3 regions of the Dyella humicola genome follow, and region 3 is predicted to be linked to each of the others. Evidence: predicted binding sites of a transcription regulator. Region 3 holds the regulator's gene; each other region holds the start of a gene.
What was found. Region 3 encodes sigma-54, which starts transcription at its own class of promoters, with help from an activator protein. Its sites were predicted from a motif close to TGGCACGNGCNTTGC; they were not measured.
Positions count from the first base shown of each region.

Region 1: a site for sigma-54 is predicted at 2,163-2,177, ahead of glnA (type I glutamate--ammonia ligase). Genes of this name have one in related genera too.
Region 2: a site for sigma-54 is predicted at 4,587-4,601, ahead of OUZ30_RS17305 (fimbrial protein). Genes of this name have one in related genera too.

Region 1 covers NZ_JAPDPC010000005.1:59,149-69,205, forward strand. Annotated here, with positions in the region: gene OUZ30_RS19730 (DNA ligase) at 1-494, opposite strand, end outside; gene glnA (type I glutamate--ammonia ligase) at 701-2,116, opposite strand; gene OUZ30_RS19740 (undecaprenyl-diphosphate phosphatase) at 2,446-3,240, shown strand; gene OUZ30_RS19745 (LysR family transcriptional regulator) at 3,274-4,227, opposite strand; gene OUZ30_RS19750 (efflux RND transporter periplasmic adaptor subunit) at 4,373-5,572, shown strand; gene OUZ30_RS19755 (efflux RND transporter permease subunit) at 5,812-9,012, shown strand; gene OUZ30_RS19760 (efflux transporter outer membrane subunit) at 9,012-10,057, shown strand, end outside.
Region 2 covers NZ_JAPDPC010000003.1:147,958-158,014, reverse strand. Annotated here, with positions in the region: gene OUZ30_RS17330 (ABC transporter permease) at 1-1,119, opposite strand, end outside; gene OUZ30_RS17325 (ABC transporter ATP-binding protein) at 1,116-1,850, opposite strand; gene OUZ30_RS17320 (alpha/beta hydrolase) at 1,847-3,418, opposite strand; gene OUZ30_RS17315 (helix-turn-helix transcriptional regulator) at 3,475-3,669, opposite strand; gene OUZ30_RS17310 (hypothetical protein) at 3,704-4,303, opposite strand; gene OUZ30_RS17305 (fimbrial protein) at 4,741-5,304, shown strand; gene OUZ30_RS17300 (fimbrial biogenesis chaperone) at 5,389-6,126, shown strand; gene OUZ30_RS17295 (fimbria/pilus outer membrane usher protein) at 6,123-8,891, shown strand; gene OUZ30_RS17290 (fimbrial protein) at 8,888-9,985, shown strand; gene OUZ30_RS17285 (hypothetical protein) at 10,000-10,057, opposite strand, start outside.
Region 3 covers NZ_JAPDPC010000004.1:31,996-42,052, reverse strand. Annotated here, with positions in the region: gene purN (phosphoribosylglycinamide formyltransferase) at 1-17, shown strand, start outside; gene OUZ30_RS18615 (DUF3108 domain-containing protein) at 73-786, shown strand; gene murA (UDP-N-acetylglucosamine 1-carboxyvinyltransferase) at 886-2,145, opposite strand; gene OUZ30_RS18605 (BolA family protein) at 2,187-2,426, opposite strand; gene OUZ30_RS18600 (KpsF/GutQ family sugar-phosphate isomerase) at 2,688-3,698, shown strand; gene OUZ30_RS18595 (KdsC family phosphatase) at 3,806-4,345, shown strand; gene lptC (LPS export ABC transporter periplasmic protein LptC) at 4,342-5,022, shown strand; gene lptA (lipopolysaccharide transport periplasmic protein LptA) at 5,036-5,536, shown strand; gene lptB (LPS export ABC transporter ATP-binding protein) at 5,540-6,259, shown strand; gene OUZ30_RS18575 (RNA polymerase factor sigma-54) at 6,372-7,835, shown strand; gene hpf (ribosome hibernation-promoting factor, HPF/YfiA family) at 8,127-8,450, shown strand; gene hprK (HPr(Ser) kinase/phosphatase) at 8,656-9,606, shown strand; gene rapZ (RNase adapter RapZ) at 9,611-10,057, shown strand, end outside.

The DNA of each region.
Region 1 (10,057 bases), on a different contig from region 3:
TTGGCTACCTTGTATTGCAGCACGGGCTGCACCCAGGGAACGTTCAGCGCGGTCACTACCCGCTGCAACGCCGGAATGCGTTCGGTAAACGGACCGGGATGCGCCGGCAGATCGAATACCATGTAATAAACGCGGCGCCACGCGGCATCATCGGCCGGCAGTTGGCGAATGGTGGCCGCCGCCACCTCGAATTCCCCCCGTCCTACCCAAAGCTCGCCATCCATTGGCGTCTTCGGCCAGCGGGCGGTGAACCAGATGGGTGCATGGATGGTGGCTCCACTGCGCGTGAGGAGCTTCTCGCCATCCCAATATCCGCGCACGCCGTCGTATTTTTCGCTGACCCAATAATCATCAAGCGCGATGCCGGAGTGATAGACGTTCGCCAACATGATGGGCGACGCGATTTCCACGGCCATGACGGGCGAGCTAGCGACAAGACCGATCAAAACGAATAACGCGCTGAGGCGGTTACGTGAGCGAGCATCTCGTCGCATGACGCTTCCTTGTGCACCCGGTTCCAGATGCAGAAGGTAAGCCTCGGGCTAGCAGGAGGGAGCCAGTGCATTGCCCACGATGATGTCGCCTTTCTCCGGGAATCTGCGCCCAGGAAACACGGTTCACTACGACCGAGCGCTTTCCGCCCTGAAATAAAACGGGCGCCGAAGCGCCCGTTTTTCTTTCCACTCTCAGCGCTACGCGATCAGAGCGCGTAGTACATCTGGAACTCCAGCGGATGCGTGCTGGCGCGGTAGCGGGTCACTTCCTGCATCTTCACGCCGATGTAGGCGTCGATGAAGTCGTCGGTGAACACGCCACCGGCCTTGAGGAAGTCACGGTCCTTGTCGAGCGCTTCCAGCGCCTGGTCGAGGCTGGAGCATACCTGCGGGATGTTCTTCTCTTCTTCCGGCGGCAGGTCGTACAGATCCTTGTCGGCCGGCGCGCCCGGGTCGATCTTGTTGATGATGCCGTCGAGGCCGGCCATCATCAGCGCGGTGAACACCAGGTAGCCGGAGTTCATCGGGTCGGGGAAGCGCACTTCGATGCGACGGCCCTTCGGGCTGGACACGTACGGAATGCGGCAGCTGGCCGAACGGTTGCGGGCCGAGTAGGCCAGCATCACCGGCGCTTCGTAGCCCGGCACCAGGCGCTTGTAGCTGTTGGTGGTGGAGTTGGCGAACGCGTTGATGGCCTTGGCATGCTTGAAGATGCCGCCGATGTACCACAGCGCGGTCTGCGACAGGCCGCCGTACAGATCACCCGCGAACAGGTTGTTGCCGTCCTTGGACAGCGACTGGTGCACGTGCATGCCGCTACCGTTGTCGCCAACGATCGGCTTGGGCATGAAGGTGACGGTCTTGCCATTCTGGTGGGCGACGTTCTTGATGACGTACTTCATCGTCATCAGCTCGTCGGCCTTCTGCACCAGCGTGTTGAACCTCACGCCGATCTCGCACTGGCCGGCATTGGCCACTTCGTGGTGATGCACTTCGACGACCTGGCCCAGCGACTCGAGCACCTTGCACATGTCGGCGCGCAGGTCACCCAACGAGTCGACTGGGCTGACCGGGAAGTAGCCACCCTTCACGCCCGGGCGATGACCGGTGTTGTTGTCCTCGTACTTGTAGCGCGAGCTCCATGCAGCCTCTTCCGAGCCGATTTCGTAGAACACGCGGCCCATGTCGTTCTGCCAGCGCACGGAATCGAAAATGAAGAACTCCGGCTCCGGACCGAAGAAGGCCGTGTCGGCGATGCCGGTGGACTTGAGGTACGCCTCGCCGCGCTTGGCGATGGAGCGGGGGTCACGACCGTACGCCTGCATGGTCGACGGCTCGAGCACGTCGCAATGCAAGACCATCTGGGTGTGCGCGCTGAACGGATCGATATAGGCGGTATCCGGATCCGGCAGCAGGATCATGTCGGACTCGTTGATGCCCTTCCAGCCGCTGATCGACGAGCCGTCGAACATCTTGCCGTCCTCGAAGGTGCCTTCGTCGATGGCATGGGCCGGGAACGTGACGTGATGGTGCTTGCCGAGCATGTCGGCAAAGCGGAAGTCGACGAATTCGACTTCGTGTTCCTGGATCAGATCGAGAACTTTCTGGGCGGCGGACGACATGGACAACCTCGGCGGGCTAAAGGTGAAGAAAACGACAGTGTCTTGAGCAAGGCTTGTGCCAAGCCGTTGGTTCTAAGCTTATCAATGCCTTAGGTCAATACGAACGATCTTGACGCCATCACGTTGCACAATAATGAAACGCAAGCTCGCACCATACTGGTGCAATACTTCCTTGGGCGTGCCCTCTCGGCAAGTGAAGCGCCCGGCTCAAGCGAACTAGCTTGCACCCCCTTTCGCCCGACCGCCAGCCCATCTCATTCCCGTAAGCTATGCCGCTTTGCGCCGGCATGCCGCCGACGCCCGCCCAACCCGTCCGGAGTGCGTTTTCCGTGAGTGACCTGATCAACGTCATCCTGCTCGGCATCATCGAGGGCATCACCGAGTTCCTGCCGATCTCGAGCACGGGACATCTGCTGATTGCCGAGAAGTTTGGCCTGGGCGAACGCTCGGACCTGTTCAACGTCGGCATCCAGGCCGGCGCCATTCTGGCGGTGACCTTCATTTACTGGAGCCGCATCTGGCAGCTGTTCACGCAATGGCGTGTGCCGGCCAACCGCGATTACCTAGCGAAATTGCTGGTGGCGTTCCTCATCACTTCGGTACTGGGCTTCATTGCAGTCAATCGCGGCTTCAAGCTGCCCGAGGCGGTGACGCCGGTGGCCTGGGCGCTGGTGATCGGCGGCGTCTGGATGCTCGCGGCGGAACGGCTGGCTGCTCGGCAGCCGGATCGCACCACCGTAACCTGGCGCGTGGCCATCCTGGTCGGCATCGCGCAGATGGTGGCGGGCATCTTCCCGGGCACCTCGCGCTCGGCGGCCACGATCTTCACCGCCATGCTGGCGGGCACCAGCAACCGCGCGGCGGCCACCGAATTCGCCTTCCTGGTCGGCATTCCCACCATGTACGCCGCCAGCGGCTATGAGTTGCTGAAGGTGGTCAAGGAAGGCGGCGTGCACGAGGACTGGACCGCGCTGATCGTCGGCTTCATCGTCTCCGGCGTGGTGGGCTTCATCGCGGTGAAGTGGCTGCTCGGCTATATCCGCAGCCATCGCTTTACTCCGTTCGCGATTTACCGCATCGCGCTGGGCATTGCCTTGTTGCTGCTGGTGCCGGCGGGCGGCTAGACCTTTTGAGGGGCGCCCTGGCGCCCCTTTTCGTCACGCGCGGATGCGCTCGGGCTGCGCTGGCACCGCCACGGGCTTCTTGTGCTTACCCGGTTCGTTGCTCTGCTCGAACACCTCGCGTACCCATTCGATGAAGGCCTGCACGCGGGCAGACAGGTGTTTCTTCTGCGGGTAGACGATCCAGACCGGCTTGCCGGTGGAGATGGTGTCCGTCATCACCAGTTCGAGCTTGCCGAAGTCGAGCATGCAGGCGGCAATGACGTGCGGCGCCTGGGTGATGCCTAGCCCCGCGACCACGGCCTGGATCACCGATTCGGCGTCGTTGATCAGCAGGTGTCCATCAATGTCGACCCCCACCTGCCCGCTTGGCGTGTCGAACTGCCACTGGCGCGGGCGGCCGTTGGGCTGGACGTAGTTGATGCAGCGGTGGTCCTTCAGATCCTCGATGCTCTGCGGCGCCCCGTACTTCGCCAGATAATCCGGCGAGGCGAGCATGACGTTGCGCAGGTAGCCGATCTTGCGGGCGATCAGGCTGGAATCCTCCAGCGGCCCGACCCGGATGGCGCAGTCGATGCCTTCCTCATTGAGGTCGTAGGCGTAGTCACACATCGACAGCTCAAGTCGAATATCCGGATAGCGCTGCTCGAATTCGGCCAGCCTGGGGATGATGACGGTACGACCCACGGCAGCCGGTGCACCAATGCGCAGCTTGCCGCTGGGCTTGCGGCTGGCGTAGCCGAGCGCCTCGGTGGCCTCGGTGAGATCGGCGAGGATCTCCTTGCAACGTGCATGGAACGAGGCCCCATCGTCGGTCAATCGCAGCGATCGCGTGGAACGGAACAACAGCCGTGCACCCAGCTGCTCCTCCAGGCGCGAGACGGCGCGACTGACCCCGGATGGCGTCATGCCCAGTTGGGCGGCAGCGGCGGCAAAGCTCTTGGCCTCGACGACGCGGACAAAGGCGGAGATTGCGGCAAAGTCTTCCATAGCTTCGATTTTCACCCTATTCGTGACTGGCAGTCACTATTGCATTGCACAAAGAGGTATTTATTGAACCAGATGGTACACCTAATCTCTCGCCCCTGTTCGTCGGCGTGCCCCTGCCCCGACGAGATCATTCTGGGAGCGCGACATGAAGAAACGATGGATCCTCGCCATTCTTGCCCTGGCCGTGGTGGGCGGCAGCTGGGCCCTGCTGGGCCATAGCGGCGACACCCAGGCGCAAACCGCAGCAGCCGGGGCGCCGCCGCCGGTCACGGTATCCCAGGTGCTGGTTCGTCCTGTCGATGACGCCGACGAGTTCACCGGTCGACTGCAGGCGGTCGACACCATTCAGTTGCGCCCGCGCGTCGGTGGTTACGTCGATTCGGTGCACTTCCAGGAAGGTACCGCCGTGCGCAAGGGCCAGCTGCTGTTCCGTATCGATCCGCGTCCTTACCAGGCCGAAGTGGATCGACTCAGCGCAAACCTGAGCCAGGCGCGCTCGGAACAGGTGCTCGCCCAGGCCAATGCGGAACGTGGACGCCGACTGCTGGAGCAGCACGCCGTCGCCCGTGAAGAGGCCGATCGCCTGGTTACCGCCTCCGAAAGCGCCAAGGCCCAGGTCGCCTCGACCACGGCCGCGCTGGATGCCGCCCGCCTCAATCTCGGCTTCACCGAAGTGCGCGCACCGATCGATGGGCGCGTGAGCAATGCCTTGGTGACACCCGGCAACCTCGTCACCAGTAGCGATGTGCTGACCAGCGTGGTGAGCATCGACCCGATCTACGCCTACTTCGATGTGGACGAACACAGCTACCTGAAGTTCGATCGCGAGCGCCGCGAACATGGCAGCTCGCCGCAGATCACCATGGCGTTGGCCGACGAGAAGGGGTTTCCGCATACGGGCCGAGTCGATTTCGTCGACAACCAGCTGCGCGCTGCTAGCGGCACGATCCGCTTGCGCGCCGTGTTCGACAACGCCGACGCTCGCTACACCCCCGGCCTCTATGTACGCATCCAATTGCGCAGCGACCGTCGCGAGCCGCGCGCACTGGTCGACGACCGCGCCGTCGCTACGGACCTCGGCAACAAGTTCGTCTACGTGATCGACAAGGATCGCAAGGTCGAATACCGACGCGTGGTTACCGGCCCGCTGCTCGATGGTCTGCGTGTGGTCACGGAAGGCCTCGATGCCAAGGACGTAGTGATCGTCAACGGCCTTCAGCACGTGCGTCCCGGCGTGGAAGTGAATCCGACCAAGGTGGCCATGGAGACACGCAGCCTTGATCCAAACAAGCAGCTGGCGATGGCCGGTGCCGGTTCGGGTCAGAACGCCGCGCAGCAGAAGTAGGGCCAATGGCTCGTCATTCCTGCGAAGGCAGGAATCCAGTGACTTGAACGCGGAAAACAAAGTCGCTGGATCCCTGCCTTCGCAGGGATGACGGCTCAGGAAAGTGATGAGCGATGAGTGAAAGCCTTCTGTCTTTTTGCAGAAGGCCGGGGACGGTTTGTCTCCGCACATCGGAAACGAAGCACTCAATGTCCCCGCCCGACGCGGGAATGGTGCCCAGAGCAACCAGGACGAATGCAATGAAAATCGCCCAATTTTTCGTGGACAGGCCGATTCTGGCCGGCGTCCTTTCGGTGCTGATCGTGATCGCCGGCGGCATCGCGCTTTTCCGGCTGCCGATCAGCGAATACCCCGAAGTAGTGCCACCCACCGTGGTCGTGCGCGCCAGCTATCCCGGCGCCAACCCCAAGGTGATCGCCGAAACCGTCGCCACGCCGCTGGAAGAACAGATCAACGGCGTGGAAGGCATGCTCTACACCAGTTCGCAGTCGACCAGTGATGGCGCGATGACGCTGACCGTCACGTTCGCACTGGGCACCGATCTGGACAACGCCCAGGTGCAGGTGCAGAACCGCGTGGCGCAGGCGCAACCGCGCCTGCCGCAGGAAGTGCAGCGACTTGGCGTGACCACGCAGAAGAGTTCGCCCGACCTGACCATGGTGGTGCATCTGACCTCGCCGGATCAGCGCTACGACATGCTCTACCTGTCGAACTACGCGCGCCTGCACATCAAGGACCAGCTGGCCCGTCTCGATGGCGTCGGCGATGTCCAGATCTTCGGCGCGGGCGAATACAGCATGCGCGTGTGGCTGGATCCGCAGCGCCTGGCCGTGCGTCAGCTCACCACCGGTGACGTGGTGCATGCGATCGAAGAGCAGAACGTAGCCGTGGCGGCCGGTGCGCTGAATGCACCGCCAGGTCCGAACAGCGCCGCGTTTCAGCTCAATATCAACACACAAGGACGTCTGATCAACGAGGAAGACTTCCTCAACATCATCGTGCGCACCGATGCCAACGGCGGCGTGACCCACCTGCGCGACGTGGCGCGCGTGGAACTGGGCTCGAACAACTACGCCCTGCGCAGCCTGCTCAACAACCAACCCGCGGTAGCACTGCCGATCTTTGCTCGCCCTGGCTCCAATGCGATCCAGATCTCCGACGAAGTCCGCAAGCAGATGGCAGACCTCAAGAAGGATTTCCCGCAGGGCGTGGACTATCAGATCGTCTACGACCCGACCGTGTTTGTGCGTGGCTCGATCGAAGCCGTGGTGCATACCCTGTTCGAGGCGATCGCGCTGGTCGTGCTGGTGGTGATCCTGTTCCTGCAGACATGGCGCGCATCGATCATTCCGTTGGTGGCGGTCCCGGTCTCGTTGATCGGCACCTTCGCAGTGATGTTGCTGGTGGGCTTTTCGCTCAACGCGCTGTCGCTGTTTGGCCTGGTGCTGGCGATTGGCATCGTGGTGGATGACGCCATCGTGGTGGTGGAGAACGTCGAGCGGCACATCGAGCATGGTTTGTCGCCCAAGGAAGCGACCCGCAAGGCGATGAACGAAGTGACCGGGCCCATCGTGGCTACGGCGCTGGTGCTGTGTGCGGTGTTTGTGCCGGCTGCGTTCATCAGCGGCCTTACGGGTCAGTTCTATCGCCAGTTCGCGCTGACCATCGCGATCTCCACGGTGATCTCGGCGTTCAACTCGCTCACCCTCAGCCCTGCGCTCGCCGCCCTGCTGCTGCAGGAACGCGGTGCACCGAAGGACAAGCTCAGCCTCTTCATCGATCGTGCGTTCGGCTGGCTGTTCCGCCCGTTCAATCGCCTGTTCGAATCCAGCGCAAACCGCTATGTGGGTGGCGTGAAGCGCATCCTGCGTTCGGGTTCCATCGCGCTGGTGATCTATGGCGGCCTGGTGCTGCTGGGTCTGTTCGGCTTTGCCCATGTGCCGACCGGTTTCGTGCCGGCGCAGGACAAGCAGTACCTGGTGTCGTTCGCGCAGTTGCCGGACGCCGCCTCACTGGATCGTTCCGAAGACGTGATTCGTCGCATGAGCGACATCGCGCTTAAGCAGCCGGGCGTGGAAAGCGCGGTGGCGTTCCCGGGCCTGTCGATCAACGGCTTCACCAACAGCACCAACTCGGGCATCGTGTTCGTCACGCTCAAGCCGTTCGAGGAGCGGCGCGACGCGTCGCTGTCGGCGGGTGCCATCGCCGGCGCGCTCAACCAGAAATACGCGGCGATCCAGGATGCGTATATCGCCGTGTTCCCGCCGCCACCGGTGATGGGCCTGGGCACGATTGGTGGTTTCCGCTTGCAGGTGGAGGACCGTTCCGATGCCGGCTTCGAAGAGCTGTACAAGCAGACTCAAGGCTTGATCCAGGCGAGCGCGAAAGTGCCGACCCTGGCCGGCCTGTTCTCCAGCTATCAGGTCAGCGTGCCGCAAATCGATGCTGACGTGGATCGCGAAAAGGCGAAGGCCGAAGGTGTGGATCTGGCCGATGTGTACCAGACCATGCAGGCCTACTTGGGCTCGCTCTACGTCAACGACTTCAACCGCTTTGGTCGCACCTATCAGGTGAATGTGTCCGCCGAGCCCAGCTTCCGTCATGAGCCGGAAGACATCCTGCGCCTGAAGACGCGCAGCGCCACGGGCGAGGCGATTCCACTGGGTTCGTTCGTGACCATTCGCCAGAGTGTCGGTCCCGATCGCGTGCAGCATTACAACGGTTACCCAACTGCCGAGATCAACGGTGGACCGGCACCAGGCTTCAGCAGCGGTCAGGCACAAGCTGCCATTGAGAAACTCGCGCGCGAGAACCTGCCCAACGGCATGACCTTCGAGTGGACCGAGCTGACCTATCAGCAAATCCTCGCCGGCAACACCGCGATCCTGGTGTTCCCGTTGTGCGTGTTGCTGGTGTTCCTGGTGCTGGCCTCGCTGTATGAAAGCCTGTTGCTGCCGCTGGCGGTGATCCTGATCGTGCCGATGGTGCTGCTGTCCGCCATCTCCGGCGTGTGGCTGTCCGGGGGCGACAACAACATCTTCACCCAGATCGGCCTGATCGTACTGGTTGGCCTGGCTTGCAAGAACGCGATCCTGATCGTGGAGTTTGCTCGCGAAGCACAGATCATCGAGGGGATGGATCGCACCCAGGCCGTGCTGGAGGCTGCTCGCTTGCGACTGCGTCCGATCCTGATGACGTCGTTCGCTTTCATCATGGGCGTGGTGCCGCTGGTCACTTCCCACGGCGCCGGTGCGGAGATGCGCCATGCCATGGGTGTGGCGGTGTTCGCCGGCATGTTGGGCGTCACCTTCTTCGGCCTGATCTTCACCCCCTTGTTCTATGTGCTGGTACGTGGCTGGAGCGAACGCATGAGCGAACGCCGCCGCGCCCGCAAGGCCGCTCACGCGAGCCAGCCGGCACCTGCCCTGGAGAATCACTGATGAAAATGCTCACCGCACTTGCCGCCTCGTTGATCCTGGCCGGCTGCGCCAGCGTGGGGCCCGACTACCATGCGCCCGTGGAAAAGCCGGTCGCCGTGCAGGGTGTGGATGGCCAGCGGGAATTGACCCAGGATTTCCAGGCGAACTGGTGGAAGCAGTTCAACGACCCGACGCTCGACGCGCTGATTCAGCGCGCCGCGCTGAACAGCCCGGATCTGAAGATCGCGTTCGCCCGCCTGCGTGAATCACGCGCCTTGCTCGGCGTGGCCAAGTCACAACAGATCCCCGACGTGGAAACGGTGGCGAACTATTCGCGTAGCCGCGGGCAGCAGCCGGGCTTCACCGATCAGCGCACCACGGTCACCAGCTATCAGGCGGGCTTCGATGCCAGCTGGGAGATCGATCTGTTTGGCGGCGTGCGCCGCTCGGTGGAGGCGGCGCGCGCAGACGCCGGCGCCAGCGAGGCATCGTTGCAGGACGCACAGGTCACGCTGTTCGCCGAAGTGGCGCGCTTTTACTTCGATCTGCGCGGCGCGCAGCTGCGCATCGATGTAGCGAACCGCGATATCGAGAACCAGCGCGAGTCGCTGCGGCTGATCCGCGCTCGTGCCGATATCGGCACAGGCCAGGAGCAGGACGTCGCCAGCGCCAGCGCTCGTCTCAGTTCGGTGGAAGCACAGTTGCCGGTATTGCAGACGCTGGCGCAGACCGATACGTCGCATCTGGCCGTGCTGCTGGGCGAGCGCCCCGGTGAACTGGACATCGATCTCTCGCTGCAGAAGTTCCAACCGATCGACGTCGCGCTACCGATCGGCAACGCCGGCGACGTGCTCACGCGCCGCCCGGATATCCGTATCGCGGAACGCGAGCTGGCCGCCGCCAATGCCCGCATTGGCGTCGCCAAGGCCGATTACTACCCGCATATCACGTTGGGTGGTTTCCTCGGTTTCCTGTCTGGCCGCAGCAACAATTTTGGCGGCCCTTCGACGCGTGCCTGGTCGCTCGCACCGAGCATCTCGTGGTCTGGCCTCAACGTGCAGCGCGT
Region 2 (10,057 bases), on a different contig from region 3:
GCAAAGACCCAGTTGCTGCATGTCGATGCCTTCGCCGCGCAGCAACTGCATGATGCCAAGATGCTGGCCGAGCAGCGGTACGGCATACATCCAGCCCTGCGCCTTGATCGGCATGGTTGACAACAGGATGCTCGGCAGCACCGGCACGAACATCAGCAGGGACAGATACGTCTGTGCCTCGCGATAGCTCTTGGCGAATGCCGCCACCATCGATTGCAGTGCGGCCAACAGTACGATCAGCGGCAGCATCAGCACCAGCACGTGTCCACTGAAGTGCAGGCCCAGGTCCAGCTCCATGCCGAGCTTCTCGGTGGGAATGAAGCGCCCTACCACGCCAAATGCAACCAGGCTGATCAGCAGGCTCGCGATCGAGAATACGCAGATCGCGGCCAACTTGCCGGCGAGGATCTTCCAACGCGATACCGGGTTGGCGAACAAGGGCTCCAGCGACTGCCGCTCGCGTTCACCCGCCGTCAGATCGATGGCCAGGTACATGCCGCCCATGAACACGGTGAGCACGAAGAAATACGGCAGGATCGAGAACATCAAGGCCGCGCGCGCCTGTGCCGTGGCCTGGTCACGCCTGGCCGCCGCTACCGGCCACGCGGTGCTGGGCGCCAGGCCACGCGCGACGAGGCGCATCGCGCCCTGCTGGCGCGCATAACTCTCCACCAACTGGCTGACCCGCTCGACGGCGGTGTTCGCATCACGCTGCGAGGAGTCGTAGATCACATCCACCTGCACCGGCTCGCCCCTGCGCCAGGACGTGGCGAAGTCGGGCGAAATGCGCAGAACCAGATCTGCATCCTGTTTGCGCACGGCCACTTCGGGATTGCTGATGGCAGCCGTGGGCACGATGCCTCCGGCCTTCAGCGCGGCGATCAGGTTAGGCGCGTAATCGGCGCCGATCACCGGCACCGGCAACGGCTGTTCGGCCTTGTTGAACTCACGGTTGAGCGTGATGTTGAGCAGCATCACCAGCATGATCGGGCCGAGCAGGGGACCGGTCAGGAAGGCACTGATGATGGTGCGGCGATCGCGCAGGTTTTCCTTCACCTCTTTCAGAAACACGGTGACAAAGGCGCGGCTTCGCTCGATCTTCGTGGTTACGGCATTCATGCGGCGAGTCCCTCATCGCTGCCGATAATCTTCACGAAGGCATCCTCCAGATTGGCCTCACCAGTTTGTTCGCGCAGCGCGGCCGGCGATTCGTCGGCCACCACGCGGCCATGCGCAATCACCACGATGCGATCGCACAACGCCGCCACCTCCTGCATGATATGGCTGGAAAACAGCACGCAACGCCCCTCGGCCTTGAGCCGCTGCATGAATTTGCGCAGCGCTCGAGTGGCCATGACGTCGAGGCCGTTGGTAGGCTCGTCGAGAATCACGTTGCGCGGGTCGTGGATCAAGGCGCGCGCAATGGCGGTCTTCACGCGCTGACCCTGCGAGAATCCCTCGGTGCGGCGGTCAGCGATGTCTTCCATCTCCAGCGCGCGGATCAGGGCGTCGCGCCGACTCGCCAACAGCGCATCCGGCAGGCCATGCAGCCTGGCGAAGTAGTCGATGTTTTCGCGCGCGCTGAGGCGCTTGTACAGGCCGCGCGCATCGGGCAGGACGCCCAGTTCGCGGCGCACGGCGAGCGCGTCGGTAGCGGCATCGATGCCATCGACGATCACCTGGCCGCGATCGGGCTTCATCAAGGTGTAGAGCATGCGCAGCGTGGTGGTCTTGCCGGCGCCGTTGGGTCCGAGCAGTCCAGTGATCTCGCCGTCGCGCGCGGTGAAGCTGACGCCATCCACCGCTTTCACCGCGCCGAATGCCTTGTGCAGATCCCTTACTTCGATCATGGCGCAGCTCCGTTGAAATCGATGAACATCGGCGTGGCGCGCAGTCGATCGAGGCATTTCACATCGAGCGCCTGCGGCTGCAGGCCCTCGATGAAGTGCTTGACGATTTGCGGTGCGCAGCCGGCATTGATCACGTTGTGACCCTGCCCTTTGAGTACGAGATGACGCGATTGCGGCAGGTTGCTGGCCACCGCATCGCCATAGCGCGGCGGCGTGACCGGGTCGTATTCGCCCGAAAACAGCAGCACGGGTTTGTCGATCTTCAGCGGCTGGTGGAAATCGTCGGGGCGCGCGCCCCTGGGCCAGACCGAGCACACCGCCTGCAGCGTTTCGACCATGCGCGTACCGAGTATGGTGTGCGCATCCTGCGGTCGCATCGTCAACAGATCGGCATCCTCGCTGCAGATGACCGACGACTGCATGCCGCCGTTCATGGTGTCCGACAGGTCACCGCTCAACAACTTCGCCTGGCCCAACAACGGTCCGACATCACCATGCGCAGCGGCGTCGATCGACAAGGGCAGCAGGGCTGCCGTGAGCGGTGAGTAGGCAAACATGCGCACCACGCTGGCCAGCGAATACTCACTCAGCACGCGCTGTACGCTCTGGTAAGTCTGCGGGTCACGGAAGCTCACCTTGTGCGGGTTGGCACGCAGCGCATCACGCAGCTGATATAGCGTCTGGTACGGATCACCAAAACGTTTGTGGCAGGCCGCGTCCGCGGTGCAGTGCGCAAACTGCGCCTTCAACGCGTCATCCAGATTCGGCGCAAAGTCCTGGCCGAGGATCAGCTCGTTGGGCACCACGCCGTCGAGCACCAGGCTGCGAACGGCATCGGGATGGCGCATGGCGTATTGCTGCGCCATGCGCGTGCCGTAGGAGACACCGACCAGGTCGAAGCTGGGCGCACCGAGCGCCCGGCGCACTTCTTCCAGGTCTTGCACGGCGATCGTGGTGGTGTAGAAGCGCGGATCGGCCTTGCCTTCGAGTTGCTTGAGGCACTGGGCGGTTTCCGCGCGCAGCCGGTCCGGATGGAATTCGAGGTCATCCTGATCGTCGCCGTTATCGCCCTCGGCCTTGCAGGTAAGGGGGTTGGAGCCACCGGTGCCGCGCTGGTCGAGCAGGAGCACGTGACGATGGGCGGTCAACGGCTGCAGCGCCGTGGCCACACCGGGCCACGACTCAGTCGCCGCCTGGCCGGGGCCACCCGCCAGCATCACCAGCATGTCCTTGCTGGCCACCTGGGCACTGCTGCGGATGATGGCCAGCCTGAGCTTGATCCTGCGGCTATGCGGATCGTCGCGATTCTCGGGCACTTCGAAAGGTGCGCACCAGGCGGCCGTGGAGAGCCCGCTATTGGGTTGGCCCAGTTCGCAAGGCGTCAGGGTAAGCGAGCCGAGCTGCCAGGCCTGCGGCTTGACCGGCGCGGCCCGCTTGGCCGCAGCGGTGACTGGCGCGGCATCAACCGGCTCCGTGACGGTGCGCTTGTGCAGTTGATTCCATCCCAGCGCCGCAAGGCCGACGGCCACCGCCGCGAGCCGTAAAGCCGTTCGTCCATTGATTGCCATAACTTACTTAGCCCTCGTTCCGCATGGCTCGCACTCGCCCGTACCCTGGTTGTCGCTCAAGGCTCAGGCTCGAAGATGGATTCGATAGAGAAATTGAACAGCCGCGCGATCTTGAAAGCCAATGGCAGGCTGGGGTCGTACTTGCCCGTCTCGATCGCATTGACTGTCTGCCGTGATACGTCCAATCGCTCGGCAAGGTCAGCTTGTGACCAACCGCGCTCCGTACGAAGCTCACGAACACGGTTGTTCATAAGGCGGGAGCTGACCCGTGATGCACCGCATGATTCATGAGCGTTCCGCCGCGCGCTTGCGCAACACACCCTTCACCATGCCGCCCAGCAGAAGGCCGCTACCCACGCCCGTGAGCAAGCCCACCCTGAAATCGTCCCAGCCATGCCGCCAGCCATAAGCGGCGGCTACCGCCACGATGGCGCCCAACAACATCAGGCGCAGCGCGCTCGCCACCCGCTCGCCACCATCGCAACCGGTGTCGAGACCATAAGCGCGCCCCACATACCAGCGCGAGGCGCCGTAGCAGATCATCATCAGCGGAAACACCCAGATCAGCACCGAGCCATCCAGGGGCACCAGGTGCGCGATGCACAGGAACCCCCCTAGCAGGCTGAGCGCCGCCGTGACACCGGTGGAGACGCCCAGGGCGATCAGATGCGTGCGCTGCTCCAGTTCGTCGCTGTCACGGATGCGCTGGGCCAGCAGCATCAGCACATAGAACATCGGCACCAACGGCGCCAACGCCAACGAGATTTTCAGTGGCAGGCCGGTGACTGTCCGCACGGATGGCCAGACCAGCAACATGAAGCCCGTATAGAACGCCATCGCGGCCAGCATCCGTTGCTGGTATCGCCGGTAGTTGAGACGTGGCATCCAACCTCCCCAAGATCATGTCAAGCACCCTTGACATTAGATTGAGACACATCAGGGAGGCATGTCAAGCAAACTTTACATTTCTGGCAATTTTATCGGCAGCGGGCACCTGAACTTAAGGCCACAGGCAACAAGAAATGTCGAAAAATGTGACACAATTTGCACATTCCGTTGACCTCGGGCCTGATGTGACCCGGATCGACATAAGAATCGTCCGACCGCCCAAAGCAACCAGCCGCGTAAAAAACCCGTTGTGAAGCCGTGAGGGCGACTTCCTGCAGGTTGGCACGGCCATTGCTTTTGTGACGGTGAGCGATCTGGGGGCGAGCCAAAGGGGCACGAAACCAGGGGCCGTACAGCGCAATCGGGGGCGCCCGCCTGTTTGTCCGGAAGCGCGAAAACTTGATCTAACCAACTACACGCTTAAAGGAATCCGCATGAACAAGCTCCTTCTCTCTGCTGCAATGGTTGCCGTATTCGGCGTCACCGCGCTGGCTCCGCAGTCGGCTTCGGCAGTTGACGGCACCATCACGATCAATGGCAAGGTTGTGGCCCAGACCTGCACGGTCGATGGCAACGCCTACGGCACCCAGGACAACGTCACCGTTACTCTGCCGCTGGTGCTCGCCCCCGTGTTGGCTACGGCTGGCGCCACTGCCGGCAAGACCGGTTTCAACCTGGTTGTCGCCAATTGCGACTCCAGCCTGTCGACGGTGCAGACGTACTTCTCCGGCGGCAATATCGATGCAGCAACCGGTAACCTGAACAACCCAGCCGGCGGCGCCACCAACGTGCAAGTGCAGCTGCTGAACAGCAGCTCGACCGTCATGCCGCTGAACGGCGCCAATGCCACCGCGCAGCAGTCGCCCGTGGTGACCCTCACGACCAGCGGCACCACCAAGGGTGCCACGCTTAGCTACTTCGCCCAGTACATCTCCAAGGGCGCCGCTACAGCTGGCGCGGTGAACCCCACCGTTCAGTTCACGATGATCTACCTGTAAAGCGACGCCCGTGCGGCGACGGGACGCTCCCGTCGCCGCAGCTCCAGGCGCATTTCACCAACGCCTTAAGTACAGGACACCCTGATGAAAAGCCTTATCTGCGCCGCTCGCGCGGGTCTGCTTGCCCTATGCCTGTGTGCCGCCAGCGCACACGCGAGCGTCGTTGTCGGTGGGACCCGGATTGTGTTCCCCGCCAAGGACGGCGAGGTCACTGTGCGTCTGACCAATCAGGGCAGCCATCCTGCATTGATCGAAGCATGGATTGATGACGGCAATCTCCAGTCGACTCCCGACAAGGTCGATGTGCCCTTCCTGATCACTCCGCCGCTCTTCCGCATGGAGGCAAACAAGGACCAGAGCCTGCGGATTATCGGGACGCCCTCTCAGCTTCCGAGCGACCGCGAGTCGCTGTTCTGGCTGAACGTGCTGGAAATTCCGCCCAAGCCCAGCAATGCCGAGGGCAAGAACACGCTTCAGTTCGCGATCCGTTCGCGACTGAAGTTTTTCTATCGTCCGGCCAATCTGCCGGGCGATCCGCTGAAAGCACCCGAGCAAGTGACCTGGAAAGCCGTCGCCGAAGGTCACGGCTATGCCGTGGAAGTGCGCAACCCGACGCCTTACTACATCACTTTCTCGAAAGTGTCGCTGACTGTCGGCGACAAGTCGTATGCCGCCGAACCCGGCATGGTCGACCCGCAAGGCTCCGTCCGCCTGGCAGTGAAAGAACTGAGTCAGGCGCCGGCCGCCGGCACTGTCATTGCCTACGACATCATCAATGACTTCGGCGCCACCATGAGCTTCAAAGGAGCCGTCGCGCAGTGAACGACGTCTGCGCCATCGGCCCGACGACGCCCGTGCGCAAGCATTTGGGGTGCCGTCCTTTGCTGCTTTGCGTCGGCATTGCCGCGGCGCTGAGTGGCTGGGTTGATGTTGCGCATGCGGCGGCAGCGGTTGCCAGCCCTGACGCCAGCGCCAGTGGCGCAGAAGCAAGCTTCGACCGCAACCTGCTGTCGGGCGCTGGTCAGAACACGGTTGACCTGTCGCGCTTCGAGCGTGGCAACCCAGTATTGCCTGGCGACTACAGTGCGGACTTGTATCTCAATAATTCGCCGACGGGTCGCGCCAGCGTACGCTTTGCCGCGCCCACGCCGCAGTCGGGCGCAACGCCCTGTGTGGACCGCAAGCTGCTCGATCAGCTGAATCTGCATCCGGCAAACCTGTCGCCCGACCTGGTGGCGCAGATGCTGGATCCGCATGCCTGCGTCGGCATTGGCAGTGTGATTCCCGATGCCAGCATGAGTTTCGACATGACCACTCTGCGACTGGATACGAGCGTCCCGCAGGCGTACCTCGGCCAGGCGGCACGTGGCTATGTCAGTCCGGAGTACTGGGACGCCGGCGTTCCGGCCGCGCTGCTGAACTACAACTTCAACAGCTACCGTACCAGCAGCCACGGTTTCGACCAGACAAGTGCCTTCCTTGGCCTGAATTTCGGCCTGAATATTGGCCTGTGGCATCTGCGCCAGGACTCCACCGCCGTCTGGCAGTCTGCCAACGCGGGCTCACCGTCGCGTCGCCAGTGGCAAAACATCAACACCTATGTGCAGCGCGACCTGCCATCGCTGCGCGCCATGTTGACCTTGGGTGATTCCTATACCGATGGCCAGGTGTTTGACAGCTATGGCGTGCGAGGTGTCCAGCTGAGCACCGACGATCGCATGCTGCCCGATTCGCTGCGCGGCTACGCACCCATGGTACGGGGCGTTGCAAATACCAATGCCAAGGTCACTGTGCGCCAGAACGGCGTGATCATCTATCAGACCACGGTGGCGCCGGGCCCCTTTACGATCAACGATCTCTACCCGACCGGCTACGGCGGCAACCTGGATGTCACCGTCACCGAGGCCGATGGTCGCACGCGCACGTTCTCCGTACCGTATGCATCGGTGGCACAGCTGCTGCGCCCGGGCATTACGCGCTTCGATGTGGCCGTTGGCGAGCTCCGCTATGCCTCGCTAGAACACAAGCCAACGGTTGCGCAGGGCACGCTGCAGCACGGATTCAGCAACTTACTGACGGGCTATGCCGGGCTCCAGGCCGCGGAAGGTTATGCCGCCGCCCTTGTCGGTAGTGCCATCAATACACGCTACGGTGCACTCGCACTGGATCTCACCCAGTCGCATGCCAGCATTCCGGGCTACTCGACACACTCAGGCCAGAGCCTGCGGGTGACCTACAGCAAGATCCTTCCGGACACCAACACTTCGCTATCGGTCGCCGCCTATCGCTATTCGACCGGTGGCTTCCTGAGCCTGACCGATGCCGCGCTGGCTCGCGATTACGCGCGCCGCGGCATGGACGCCTTCACCCAGGTGGTGCCGGCGATCGTGCCAACCATCGACGGGGTGCCGACGCAAAACTTGCTCAGCCCGGCGCAGCAGGCTGCGCTTTCTGGCAGCACTTACAATCCCATCGTCGAGGCCACTGGCCTGCAGCGCCAGCGCAATCGCTTCACTCTTACGCTGAGCCAACGTCTTGGTGAGCAGGGCGGATCGATCTACGTCAATACCACGGCGAATGACTACTGGAATCGTTCAGGCACCGACACCCAGTTCCAGGTGGGCTACAGCAACTCGTTTCATCGCCTTAGCTTTAATGTCTCGGCCACACGCACGCGAGACCCGCTGGGACGCTATGACAATGAGTACTTTGCCAGCTTCAGCCTGCCGCTTGGCAATAGCGTTCACTCTCCCACGCTCTCGTTCAACGCCACGCACGAGAGTGCGGGCACACAGGAACAGGCTGTGGTCAGCGGTTCCGCGGGCGCCGACAACCAATTCAATTACGGCGTGACCGCGTCCCACAGCGATATCAGCAACACGGGCAACGCCGGTTCGGTGAATGGCGCTTACCGGAGCCCTTATGCCGTGATCGCCGCGAGCTACGGTAGCGGGAGCGGCTATTCACAGGCATCGCTGAGCGCCAGTGGCGCCGTGGTGGCGCATCCTGGTGGCGTCACCTTCGGTCAGCCGATGGGCGATACCGTCGGCATCATTTATGTCCCAGGTGCGGGCGGTGCACGGCTCGGCAATGCCGCTGGCGCTCGCATCGATCGCTTCGGCTATGCGCTCGTGCCATATCTGACGCCCTACAACCTCAACACCGTCACCATTGACCCCAAGGGGTTGCCGCTGGACGTGCAGCTCGACGCCACCAGCGCTCAAGTAGCCCCCCACGCCGGTGCGGTGGTCATGCTCAAATTCAAGACCGAGAATGGCCGCGCGCTCATAGCGCGCGTGCAGTTGCAAAACAGCCAGCCCTTGCCGTTTGGCGCTGAAGTATCCAACGGAAAAGGCATCGTCCTGGGCGTCGCTGGCCAGGCGGGCAAGATCCTGCTGCGCGGTGTCGACCAGAGCGGCTTGCTGGTCGCTCATTGGCAGGATGACAGCGGACAGGCACAGTCCTGCTCGTTCTCCTACGCCCTCCCGGCGAAGAGCAAGGGACAGCCGGCCACAACATACGAAGAGGTCAAGGTGACCTGCGAGCGCCCCCAGGCACTCGCCCAGATCACGAGGAGTGGTTCATGATGTTTCGGTCTTCCCGCACGCGCTGTTTTGCGCCACTCCTGAGCCTGTTGTTGGTAATGGGCGGCGCGCTTGGCTGGGCGCCGCTGGCGGCCGCCGCTGCCAACTGCACTGCAGGGCCTGCAACCATCACCATGCCAGATGTGATCCTGCCATCGACCACGCCGACGGTGGGATCGGAGATCGCCACCTCCGCTCCCGTGACCATTGTCTTTACCTGCTCCGGCCTGCCTATCAGCAACTCGGCAGCCGACCACATAGCGACAATCCAGGCGGGCCAGACTCTCGCGCCACTGGACGCCACGAACGTCACCACCGGCCCGGGCATCACGTTCAAAACCAACATCACGGGCCTCGCCTTGAATGTGACGGCCAGCCCCGTGCAGGCTACCAGCCAGAGCGGCAATGTTAACGACGGTCCGAACAAGTTCGCGGGTTATCCGGTCGGATCCGTCACTGCGCCATCCAACGCCGCCCTGGGAAGCTATAGCGGCACGGTAAGCGCCACGTTTGTGGGCCACCTGATGGTGACAGGCCCGATCACGGTTGGGTCAGGCCAGTTGACAGGAATCACGCTGATCCCGTTTTGGTGGTACATCTCGGGCGGTTCGGCGAACTCCAGCAGTACGCAGATGACAGCGGTAAATCTGTACCTTGGCGCCAGCTCGGTCCGTACCGGCTCGTGCAGCGTAAGCACCGCCTCGCAGAACCTCACGGTAACCCTGCCCAACATCAATGCCGCTGTCCTCAACGGCACCGGCGCCACCGGTGGCAAGACCGCGTTCAATATCAACCTGACCTGCAAGTCCTCGAGCAAGGACGTACTCATTACCATGACGGCGAGTAATCCGGCCGCCACCAAGGGCGTCGTGCTGCCGACCAGCGGCGCCGGCAATGCAGGCAATGTTGGCGTGCAGATTCTTAACGGCAGTAGCGCTGCGGTAGACGTCACCGGAGCCACCAGCCAGACGATCGCGACATCCACCAGCAACGGCACACTTTCAGTGCCCTATTACGCCCAGTACTACCAGACGGGCTCGCCCGTCACGGCGGGAGGGGTAACCGCAACAGTCACCTTCGTGATGAGTTACCAGTAAGCCTCAGACCATCGTCATTCGAAAGTCTGCGTGACCAGCTTCACGGCCGCATCGTCCTCACCCGCGGCCCTG
Region 3 (10,057 bases):
GCGATTTGGTTGACTGAGTCCGGGCCGACCCTCTACGACCCGTTCAGGATGAGCGCGTAGACTTTGGACCTCATGACCAAGCCAACCTCCATTCGCACGATCGCCGCCGGCCTGGTGCTGGCGCTCTCCACCTCCGCCGCACTGGCCGCCACACCAACGCCGTTCACCGCGACCTATCAGGTATCGCAAGGTGGACAGGTGATGGGCGAAGCCGTGGTGACGCTCAAGTCGGTCGGCAACGGCTTGTGGGAATACAGCAACCAGACTCACGGCACGGCGGGCCTTGCCGCCGCGCTGGGCGCCAACTCCACCGAGACGACCCGCTTTCGCTGGAACAACAACGCGCCGGAAACCGTCAGCTACGACTACCACATGGACGCCGCGATCAAGAGCAAGCAGCGCCACATGGAAGTGAACTGGAGCAGCAACCAGGTCAGCGTGGATGAAGGCAAAGGACCGATGACCTACGCCAGCGTGCCAGGCATGGTCGACCGCAACACCGCACCGCTGGCCATCGGCATGGCGCTGCGTGGCGGACAGCAGACCGTTGCACTGCCCGTGGCAGTCAAGCGCAACGTTGAGAACCAGCAGTTCAAGGTGGCTGGCAAGGACAGCATCAAGGTGCCGGCCGGCAGCTTCCAAGCGGAACGGGTCGAGCGCAGCGACAGCGACAAGGCCTTCAGCGCCTGGTATGCCCCGCAGAAATATCCGGTGCCGGTGAAGCTGGCGCAGAGCGATGGTGGCAATCTGGAATTGCAGCTGGTGAGCTACAAGAACGGCAATTGAATCGCGCCCCGCCTCTGATCGTCATCCCCGCCTTCGCGGGGATGACCGCAAAAAAAAGGCCGCTGTCGCGGCCTTTTTTTATCCCTGGGAAACCCGCGCTTACGACGGCAAGCGGCGAATCTTCGCGCCCAGCACGCCTAGCTTTTCCTCGATGTTCTCGTAGCCGCGATCGATGTGATACACGCGATCCACTATGGTGTCGCCCTCGGCGACCAGGCCAGCCAGTACCAGGCAGGCCGAGGCGCGCAGGTCGGTGGCCATGATCGGCGCACCGCTCATCTTCGCGACACCCTTGATGATCGCGGTATTGCCTTCAAGGCGGATATCGGCGCCCAGGCGTTGCAGCTCCAGCGCGTGCATGAAGCGGTTCTCGAACACCGTCTCGGTGATCACGCCCACACCCTCGGCCACGCAATTGAGCGCGGTGAACTGCGCCTGCATGTCGGTCGGGAACGCCGGGTACGGCGCGGTGGTGATATTGACCGCCTTGGGACGACGGCCGCGCATGTCCAGCTCGATCCAGTCGGCGCCGGTGGAGATATGCGCCCCCGCCTCTTCCAGTTTCGACAGCACCGCGTCCAGCGTATCGGCGCGGGCGTTGCGGGCGCGCACCTTGCCGCCGGTCATGGCCGCACCGACCAGGAAGGTGCCGGTTTCGATACGGTCGGGCAGCACTTCGTACTCGGCGCCATGCAGGCGCTCCACACCGTGGATAACCAGGGTGGAGGTACCTGCGCCCTCGATCTGTGCGCCCATGGCGATCAGGCAGTGCGCCAGATCGACCACTTCCGGTTCCTGCGCGGCGTTCTCGATCACCGTGGTGCCCTGGGCCAGCACCGCCGCCATCATGATGTTCTCGGTACCGGTGACAGTGACCATGTCCATCGAGATGCGGGCGCCCTTCAAGCGCTTGGCCTTGGCCTTGATGTAGCCATTCTCGACGATGACTTCGGCGCCCAGCGCCTGCAGACCGCGAATGTGCTGATCAACCGGACGCGAACCGATAGCGCAGCCGCCCGGCAGGGAGACTTCCGCTTCGCCGAAGCGCGCGACCAGCGGGCCCAACACCAGGATCGAGGCGCGCATGGTGCGCACCAGGTCGTACGGCGCGAAGCAGCGATCGGTGGAACGCGGGTCGACATGCATCTTCATGCGGTCGTCGAGCACCAGCTGCGTGCCCATCTGGCCGAGCAGCTCGATAAACGTGGTGACATCGTGCAGGTGGGGCACGTTGCTGATCGCCACCGGCTCGTCGGCCAGCAGGCATGAGGCGAGGATGGGCAGTACGGCATTCTTGGCGCCGGAAATGCCTACCTCACCGTGGAGCGGCACGCCGCCACTGATCAGGATCTTGGCCATCGTAGTCCTTGCGAAAGTGCGTGGGAGTCACAGCGCAGCCGTCAACGGCGCGCCGCGATCTCCTCGGGAGTCAGGGTTTTCAGGGCAAGCGCATGAATCGCACCACCCATGAGATCCCCCAGGGTGGCGTAAACCAGGCGGTGCCGTGCGAGCGGCAACTTGCCAGCGAACTGTTCAGCCACCACTTCAGCTTCGAAGTGCACGCCGTCGTCGCCATTCACGGCCGCCCGCGCACCGGGCAGGCCTTGTTCGATCATTGCCTGGATGGTGGCAGCGTCCATGGGATTGGTTGTTCCACTTGCAGAGGGTTGGTCAACGTCGTGGATTCGAAAGGCCGGTGAATCCAATGCCGTCGACTATGACGTTAAAATGCGAATATGCCATGTTAATGGAAAACCTCTGTCGCAGAAACGACACGCGTACCCGGCGCAGCCCGCCTACCGACCGCAAGCAAGCGCCAACGCCATGATTTAACGGAATATTTCAACGTCACTGCAAGCTTTTTGGCGATGACGAAATTCCGGCACCAACCCCGAGGATGCATGAACGCCCACATCGCCCCAGCCAGCCAGAACGCGATCAACGCCGAGAACATCGTGCAGAGCGCCCGCACCGTGATCGCCACCGAAGCGGCAGCCATCCGCGACCTGGAGACGCGAATCGGACCGGAGTTCGTGGAAGCCTGCCGCTTGATCATGGCTTGCGCCGGGCGCGTGGTGGTCACGGGCATGGGCAAGTCCGGCCATGTCGCCCGCAAGATTGCCGCCACCCTGGCTTCCACCGGCACGCCAGCCTTCTTCGTCCATCCGGGTGAGGCCAGCCATGGCGACCTGGGCATGATCCTGCCGCAGGACGTGGTGCTTGCGCTCTCCAACTCAGGCGAAACTGACGAAGTGCTGTTCATCCTGCCAGTGATCAAACGCCAGGGCATCCCCTTGATTGCGATTACCGGCAATACGAATTCCTCGCTGGCAGACGAGGCCAACGTCCATCTGGATGCCAGCATCGCCGCCGAAGCCTGCCCGTTGGGGCTGGCACCCACCGCCAGTACCACGGCAGCCCTGGTGATGGGTGATGCGCTGGCCGTGGCCTTGCTGGAGGCACGCGGCTTCACATCCGAGGATTTCGCCCGCTCGCACCCGGCCGGCAGCCTCGGCCGCCGCTTGCTGCTGCACATCAGCGACGTGATGCACACGGGCGAAGGCATTCCTGCCGTGTCACCCGACGCCTCGCTGACCGAGGCATTGATGGAAATGACCCGTAAGCGTCTGGGCATGACGGCGGTGATCGATGCCGACCGACACCTCCTTGGCGTGTTCACCGACGGTGACCTGCGCCGGGCCCTGGACGACGATGGCGTGGATCTGCGCGGATCAACGGTGGCCGCACTGATGACACGTGGCCCCAAGACCATCAGCGCCGACAAACTGGCCATCGAAGCCGCGCAATTGATGGAAAAGCATCAAATTCACGCCCTGCTCGTGGTCAACGACCAGCAGCAGGTGGTGGGTGCACTGAACATTCACGACCTGCTCCGCGCCCGTGTGGTCTGATCCGGCCGTTCGGCCGTTTCAGGCCTAGGCCGCATCGCCGCGTCCACCGTCCGGGCACGCCCGACGTTTGACGGTACCGCCCTTCCGCCCTCCTGCCGACACCTCCTATGTACCTGGCCGACCTACCTGCTGACATTCTTGACCGTGCTGCCAAGATCCGTCTCGTCGTCTTCGATGTGGACGGCACGCTGACCGACGGTCGCCTGTGGTACGCCGAGGACGGGCATGAAACCAAGGTGTTCCATGTGCACGATGGCCTGGGCCTCAAGCGCCTGCTGGCCAACAACGTGCAGGTGGCGATCATCTCGGCGCGCATCAGCCATCCGGTCGCTCTGCGCGCCGAAGAACTGGACATTGCCCATGTCTACCAGGGCCAGTCCGACAAGCGCGCCTGCCTGGAGCAGTTGATGGAAGCCCTGTCGCTGACGCCGGAACAGGTGGCCTTCGTCGGCGACGACCTGCCCGACCTGCCGCCCATGCGCATCGTCGGCCTCGCCGTGGCGGTGGCCAATGCCCATCCGTGGATTCTCGAACAGGCGCACTGGCGGACCCGCCTCAACGGAGGCCTGGGTGCCGCACGCGAAGTCAGCGACATGATCCTGCACGCGCAAGGCAAGTCGGCCGCCGAGCGGGAGCGTTGGCAGTGAATCTGCGTAGATACCTGCGCGACCGGGGCATACCGGTGGCGATCGTGTTGATTGGCCTGGCGACGGGCGCCGCCCAGATGTTGTACTGGTGGCTGGCACCTACCCCGAAGGAAAGCGACTTCGTCGGCCCACCGCGCTCGGGTTACGTGCTGACCAACTTCAAGCTGTGGGCCTTCGGCGTCGATGGCCTGCCCAGCTTCCGCATGGTCGCGCCCCACCTCGAACGGCGTGAGAACGACGAATCGCTGTACATCAACACGCCGAATTTCGAAATGCCCTCGAACCAGCCGGGCGTACCTCCATGGCTGGGTAACTCGCTGTACGCCTGGGTCGACAAGAGCGGGACCCTGCTGAAACTGCAAGGTCCGGTATTCATGCACCGCGCCGCCTTCGCCGAGACGGCCGCGGCGGAAATGCATACCTCGGACGTCACGGCCTGGCCCAAGGAGAACCGCATGGAGACGGCGGCTCCCGCACATATGGTGCAGGGCGACAGTAAACTTAGCGGAGTTGGCATGCGTGCCAACCTCAACACCAATCATCTGGAGCTGCTCGATGAAAGCCACGGCTCGTTCCCGCCGCGCAAAAACAGGACCCAAGCTGGGTCTCAGCCTGCTGTGCCTGCTGTGCCTGCTGGGGCTGCTCATCCTGCAGCCGGCGTTAGCCAAGCAGGATGACCGTAATCAGCCGATGAATTTCGCGTCCAAGACCGTGGACGGCTTCAACCAGCCCAACACCATCACCACCCTCACGGGCAATGTGGTGGCCACGCAGGGCACCATGAAGGTCACCGGTGACGTGGCGAAGTTGCATCTGGACGCCGATACGCAGGTCGCACGCATCGTGGTCACCGGCAAAATGGCGCACATCGAGCAGTTGGACGACGCCGGCAACCTGATGCAGGGCGACGCCGACACGCTCGACTATGACAACGTCAACGGTATTGCTGTGCTCATCGGCAACGCCGTGGTGCGACAGCAGGGCCGCGGCGAGTTCCATGGCGACAAGCTCACCTACAACACCAATACCGCGCTGATCACCGGCCAGGCGGGTGGCGACGGTCTGGTGCACGGCGTGATCCTGCCCAAGGTGAAGCCCGGCGCGCCCGCCGCAACGCCCCCCAAGCCAGCACCGGCGCCCGCTCCAACCACGCCGACCAAGCCGGCGACCCAGCCGACCGGGAACCAGTAATCGATGCTTTCTGCTGAAGGGCTACAAAAGAGTTTCAAGGCGCGCCAGGTCGTACGCGACTTCGCCTTCTCCATTCGCGAGGGCGAAGTGGTCGGCCTGCTCGGTCCCAATGGCGCCGGCAAGACCACCTGTTTCTACATGGTGGTCGGCTTGATCGAGGCCGATGCTGGCGTCATCAAGCTCGACAAGCAGGACATCACCGGCCTGCCCATGCATTCACGCGCCAAGCTCGGCATTGGTTACCTGCCGCAGGAAGCCTCGGTGTTCCGTCGGCTCAGCGTCGCCGACAACATCATGGCCGTGCTGGAGCTGCGTGAAGGCTGGGATGAAAAGCGTCGTACCGCCGAGCTGGAAAGTCTGCTGGACGAATTGAAGATCGCGCACATCGCCGACCAGAAGGGCATCAGCCTCTCCGGTGGCGAACGTCGCCGCGTGGAGATCGCCCGCGCCTTGGCCGCGCATCCCCGCTATATGCTGCTGGATGAGCCCTTCGCTGGCGTCGACCCGATTTCGGTGGGTGAAATCCAACGCATCGTGCGCCATCTCAAAGAGCGCGGCATCGGCGTACTCATCACCGATCACAACGTGCGTGAAACCCTTGGCATCTGCGACCGCGCCTACATCCTCAACGATGGTGAAGTGCTCTCGCGCGGCACGCCAGCACATATTCTTGCCGACGAGAAGGTGCGCGAGGTCTACCTGGGTCGCGAGTTCCGCCTGTAACAGCCCAGCTACAGCAGTAAATCAGAGGTAGTACACGATTCCGCCTTTGACCTATGGCCGACCCTGGGCACAGGCGTTAGGATGACCCGGAAGTACATCCGACCCGGCTGGCATGAAACCCGGACTGCAGTTTCGACTCAATCAGCAGCTCACCCTGACGCCCCAGTTGCAGCAGGCCATACGCCTACTGCAACTGTCGCAGCTAGAGCTGGAGGCCGAGCTGCGGCAAATCGCAGAGGGCAACCCGTTGCTCGAGTTTTCCGAGGACAACCCGGAAGACGTCGATGGCGACGAGCGCGAGGTCGTGGATCTGCTGCCGGCCAGCAGCACCAGCACCTCCAGCAATGACACCGTGGACGACGCCGAAGCGCCGGAGTGGAGCGACAGCGACGGTGGCGGCGAAGATCCCATCGACTTCTCCAGCAGCGGCAGCGCCACGCGCAACAACGGCAATGCCGATGACGACGGTTTCGAGCCGCAAAGTGCCGCGGCGGAAACGCTGCAGGAACACTTGTTGTGGCAGCTCAACCTCACGCACATGAGCGTGCGCGAGCGCACCATTGCCACGGTGCTGATCGATGCGCTCAATTCGGACGGCTACCTCACCGAAACCATGGAGGCGCTGATCGGCGCCTTGCCGACGGATCTGAAGGCCAGCGCGGCGGAAGTGGAGAACGTGCGGCGTGCGCTGCAACGCTTCGATCCCACCGGCGTAGCCAGCCTGGATTTACGCGACTGCCTTCGCGTCCAGCTCGAGCAATTCGATGCCGACCTGCCACAGCGCGAACTGGCGCTGCGCATCGTCGAAGGCGAACTTGAGCTGCTTGCCCGCAACGACATCGCACGACTCGCGCGCAAGCTACGCGCCAGCGAGGACGACACCGCGGCGGCCGCCGTGCTGATCCGCAGCCTCGATCCACGACCTGGCGCCGCGCTGGACGTTACGCCGGTGGAGTACGTGGCACCGGATGTCTATGCACGCAAGGACGGCGGACGCTGGCGCGTCAGCCTCAATCCCGACTGCCAGCCCCGACTTGGACTCAACCAGCACTATTGCGGGCTGATCGCGCAGGCGCGCGGCACCGATGCCAGCTGGATGCGTGGCCAGCTGCAAGAGGCCCGCTGGCTGATCAAGAGCCTGGAATCGCGCGCGGAAACGCTGATCAAGGTGGCCGAGGCCATCGTGCGTCGGCAAAGCGCCTTCCTCGATTACGGCCCTGAAGCGATGCATCCACTGGTGCTGCGCGAAGTTGCCGAGGAAGTGGGCATGCACGAGTCGACGATATCCCGTGTGACCACGCGCAAATACATCCATACGCCACGCGGTACTTTCGAACTGAAGCACTTCTTCTCCAGCGGCGTCTCCACCGAAGACGGCGGCAGCGCCTCGGCCACCGCCATCCAGGCCATGCTGCGCAAGCTGGTCGACGCTGAAGATCCGCGCAAGCCGCTTTCCGATCAGGCCATCGCCGAGGAGCTGCACCGCAAGGGCATTCAGGTGGCGCGCCGCACGGTAGCCAAATACCGCGAGGGCATGCGCATCCCCAGCTCCAGCGAGCGCCAGCGGGCAAGCTGATCACTCTGCGACGAAGCATCTCGGGAACTTGCCGGGATAAAAGACGTCCCCATTAAAGGAGAGAGTCCCGCCGGAGGAAAACCTGTCATGTCCAACTCGTGAAGGTCCGCATAACGCGGACTTTGCGGTAGAAGTGCATAGTGAATGCCCTGCCTTGGCGAGGAGACGGGAATCCCCCCTATGGAGCACCCCGTTAGTTGAAGGTGTGAATGAAGGTGTGTCGGCCACGGTCCCGCGACCGGCGCATCGACCCCAGCCGCGACCAGCGGCAAGTACCAGAGGAGGCGCAACATGCAAGTTCAACTCAGCGGTCAGCAGATCGAAGTCACTCAGGCTCTTCGGGATCACGTGAACAGCCGGCTCGACCGCCTTACCCGCCTCGACGACAAAATCCTCAGCCTCAGCATCGTGCTTTCAGTGAACAAGCTGCAGCAACGCGCCGAAGGTACGGTCAACGTCTCGGGCGCCAGCCTGCATGCCGAAGCCCTTGAGGCCGACATGTACGTCTCCATCGATGTTCTGTTCGACAAGCTGGTCACCCAGCTGCGCAAGCATCGCGAAAAGATTTGCGACAAGCACCAGCGCGCCGTGCGCGAAGAGCGCCAATTCGGCTGACTTGGTGCCCCGGCCCGCTCCGCTCCGGGGCGGGCCGTATCCCCACTTGGAACCTAGCCTAAGCCCCTTCTCCCCGGCGGGGAGAAGGAGTAAGGGCGCCAGCCACAAAGCACGCGGGAAGGCGTCTGTCGGTGCGAACTGGCACAATGACCAGGTAGCCGCCAGGGTCCATACAGGTCCCGCCACGCGGCGCAAAGGACCTGGATTGGATCGTCTTACCGCACGGCAACTCTACGATGGCGTTCATGAGCGTATGGCTCTGCGCTGGGTTTCCGGCATGCGTGGCGAATCGCGCGTACTGGAACACGGTGCCACCACCGTCCGCCGCCCCTCGCTGATCGGCTATCTCAACGTCATTTACCCGAACAAGATCCAGATCATCGGCACGGAGGAGCTGAACTTCCTCGACGGCCTGGATGCGCGCCAGCGCTGGGAAGCGCTCAACAAGATCTCCGCCTACCAGCCGGTCGCGATCATCGTGACGAAGGATCAGGCGATTCCCACCGACCTGCGTGAAGTGGCGGAGGAAACCAATACGCCACTTTGGATCAGCTCCAAGCGCGGCCACGAACTGCTGACCTGGATGCAGTACTACCTGGCGCGCTTGCTCGCGCCTAAGATCACGCTGCATGGCGTGTTTCTTGAGGTGTACTCCATCGGGGTCCTGATCACCGGCGAATCAGGCTCCGGCAAGAGCGAGTTGGCGCTGGAACTCATCAGTCGCGGCCACCGCCTGGTGGCCGACGACGCCACCGAATTCACCTTGATTGCACCGGACGTGATCGACGGTACCTGCCCCGAATTGCTGCAGGACCTGCTGGAAGTGCGCGGCCTGGGTGTCCTCAACGTGCGCGAAATGTTTGGCCACACCGCGGTCAAACCCTCCAAATACATTCGCCTGGTGGTGCACTTGAAGCCACTTCGTGAAGGGGAGGATACCGACGGACTCACCCGTCTCACCGGTGACATCGGCTACCGCGATATCCTAGAAGTGAAGGTGCCGATGATCACGATCCCGGTGGCACCAGGCCGCAACCTGGCTGTGCTGGTGGAAGCCGCAGTGCGCAACCATATGCTCAAAAGCAAGGGCATCGACCCGGCCCAGACCTTCATTGATCGCCAGGCGCACCAGATGCGCCGGCTGCCTCCGTGGTGAACCCATGAGCGACACGACACCCGGCCAAGCCATCCACCAGCCCGACACGATCCACCTGATCGTGCTCTCCGGCATGTCTGGCGGCGGCAAGACAGTGGCCCTGCGCGCCCTAGAGGACCTGGAGTTCTACTGCGTCGACAATCTGCCGACTGCACTGCTGCCGCAGTTGGTGGCCGCGGTGAGTCGCGGCATGAGCGACAAGCGCCGCAACGTCGCCGTGGGCGTGGACGTGCGCAACCGTGAGGAAGACCTCAAGCGGATGCCCGAGATGTTGTCGGAACTGGCGGCGGAAGGTGTCGATGCGCACCTGATCTTCCTCGACTGTCGTGACGAGGTACTGATCAAGCGCTACTCCGAGACGCGCCGTCGCCACCCGCTTTCATGGCGCGGGTTGTCGTTGGCCGACTCCATCGCCGAGGAACGACGCGTGCTGCGCTCGCTTTCGTCGATT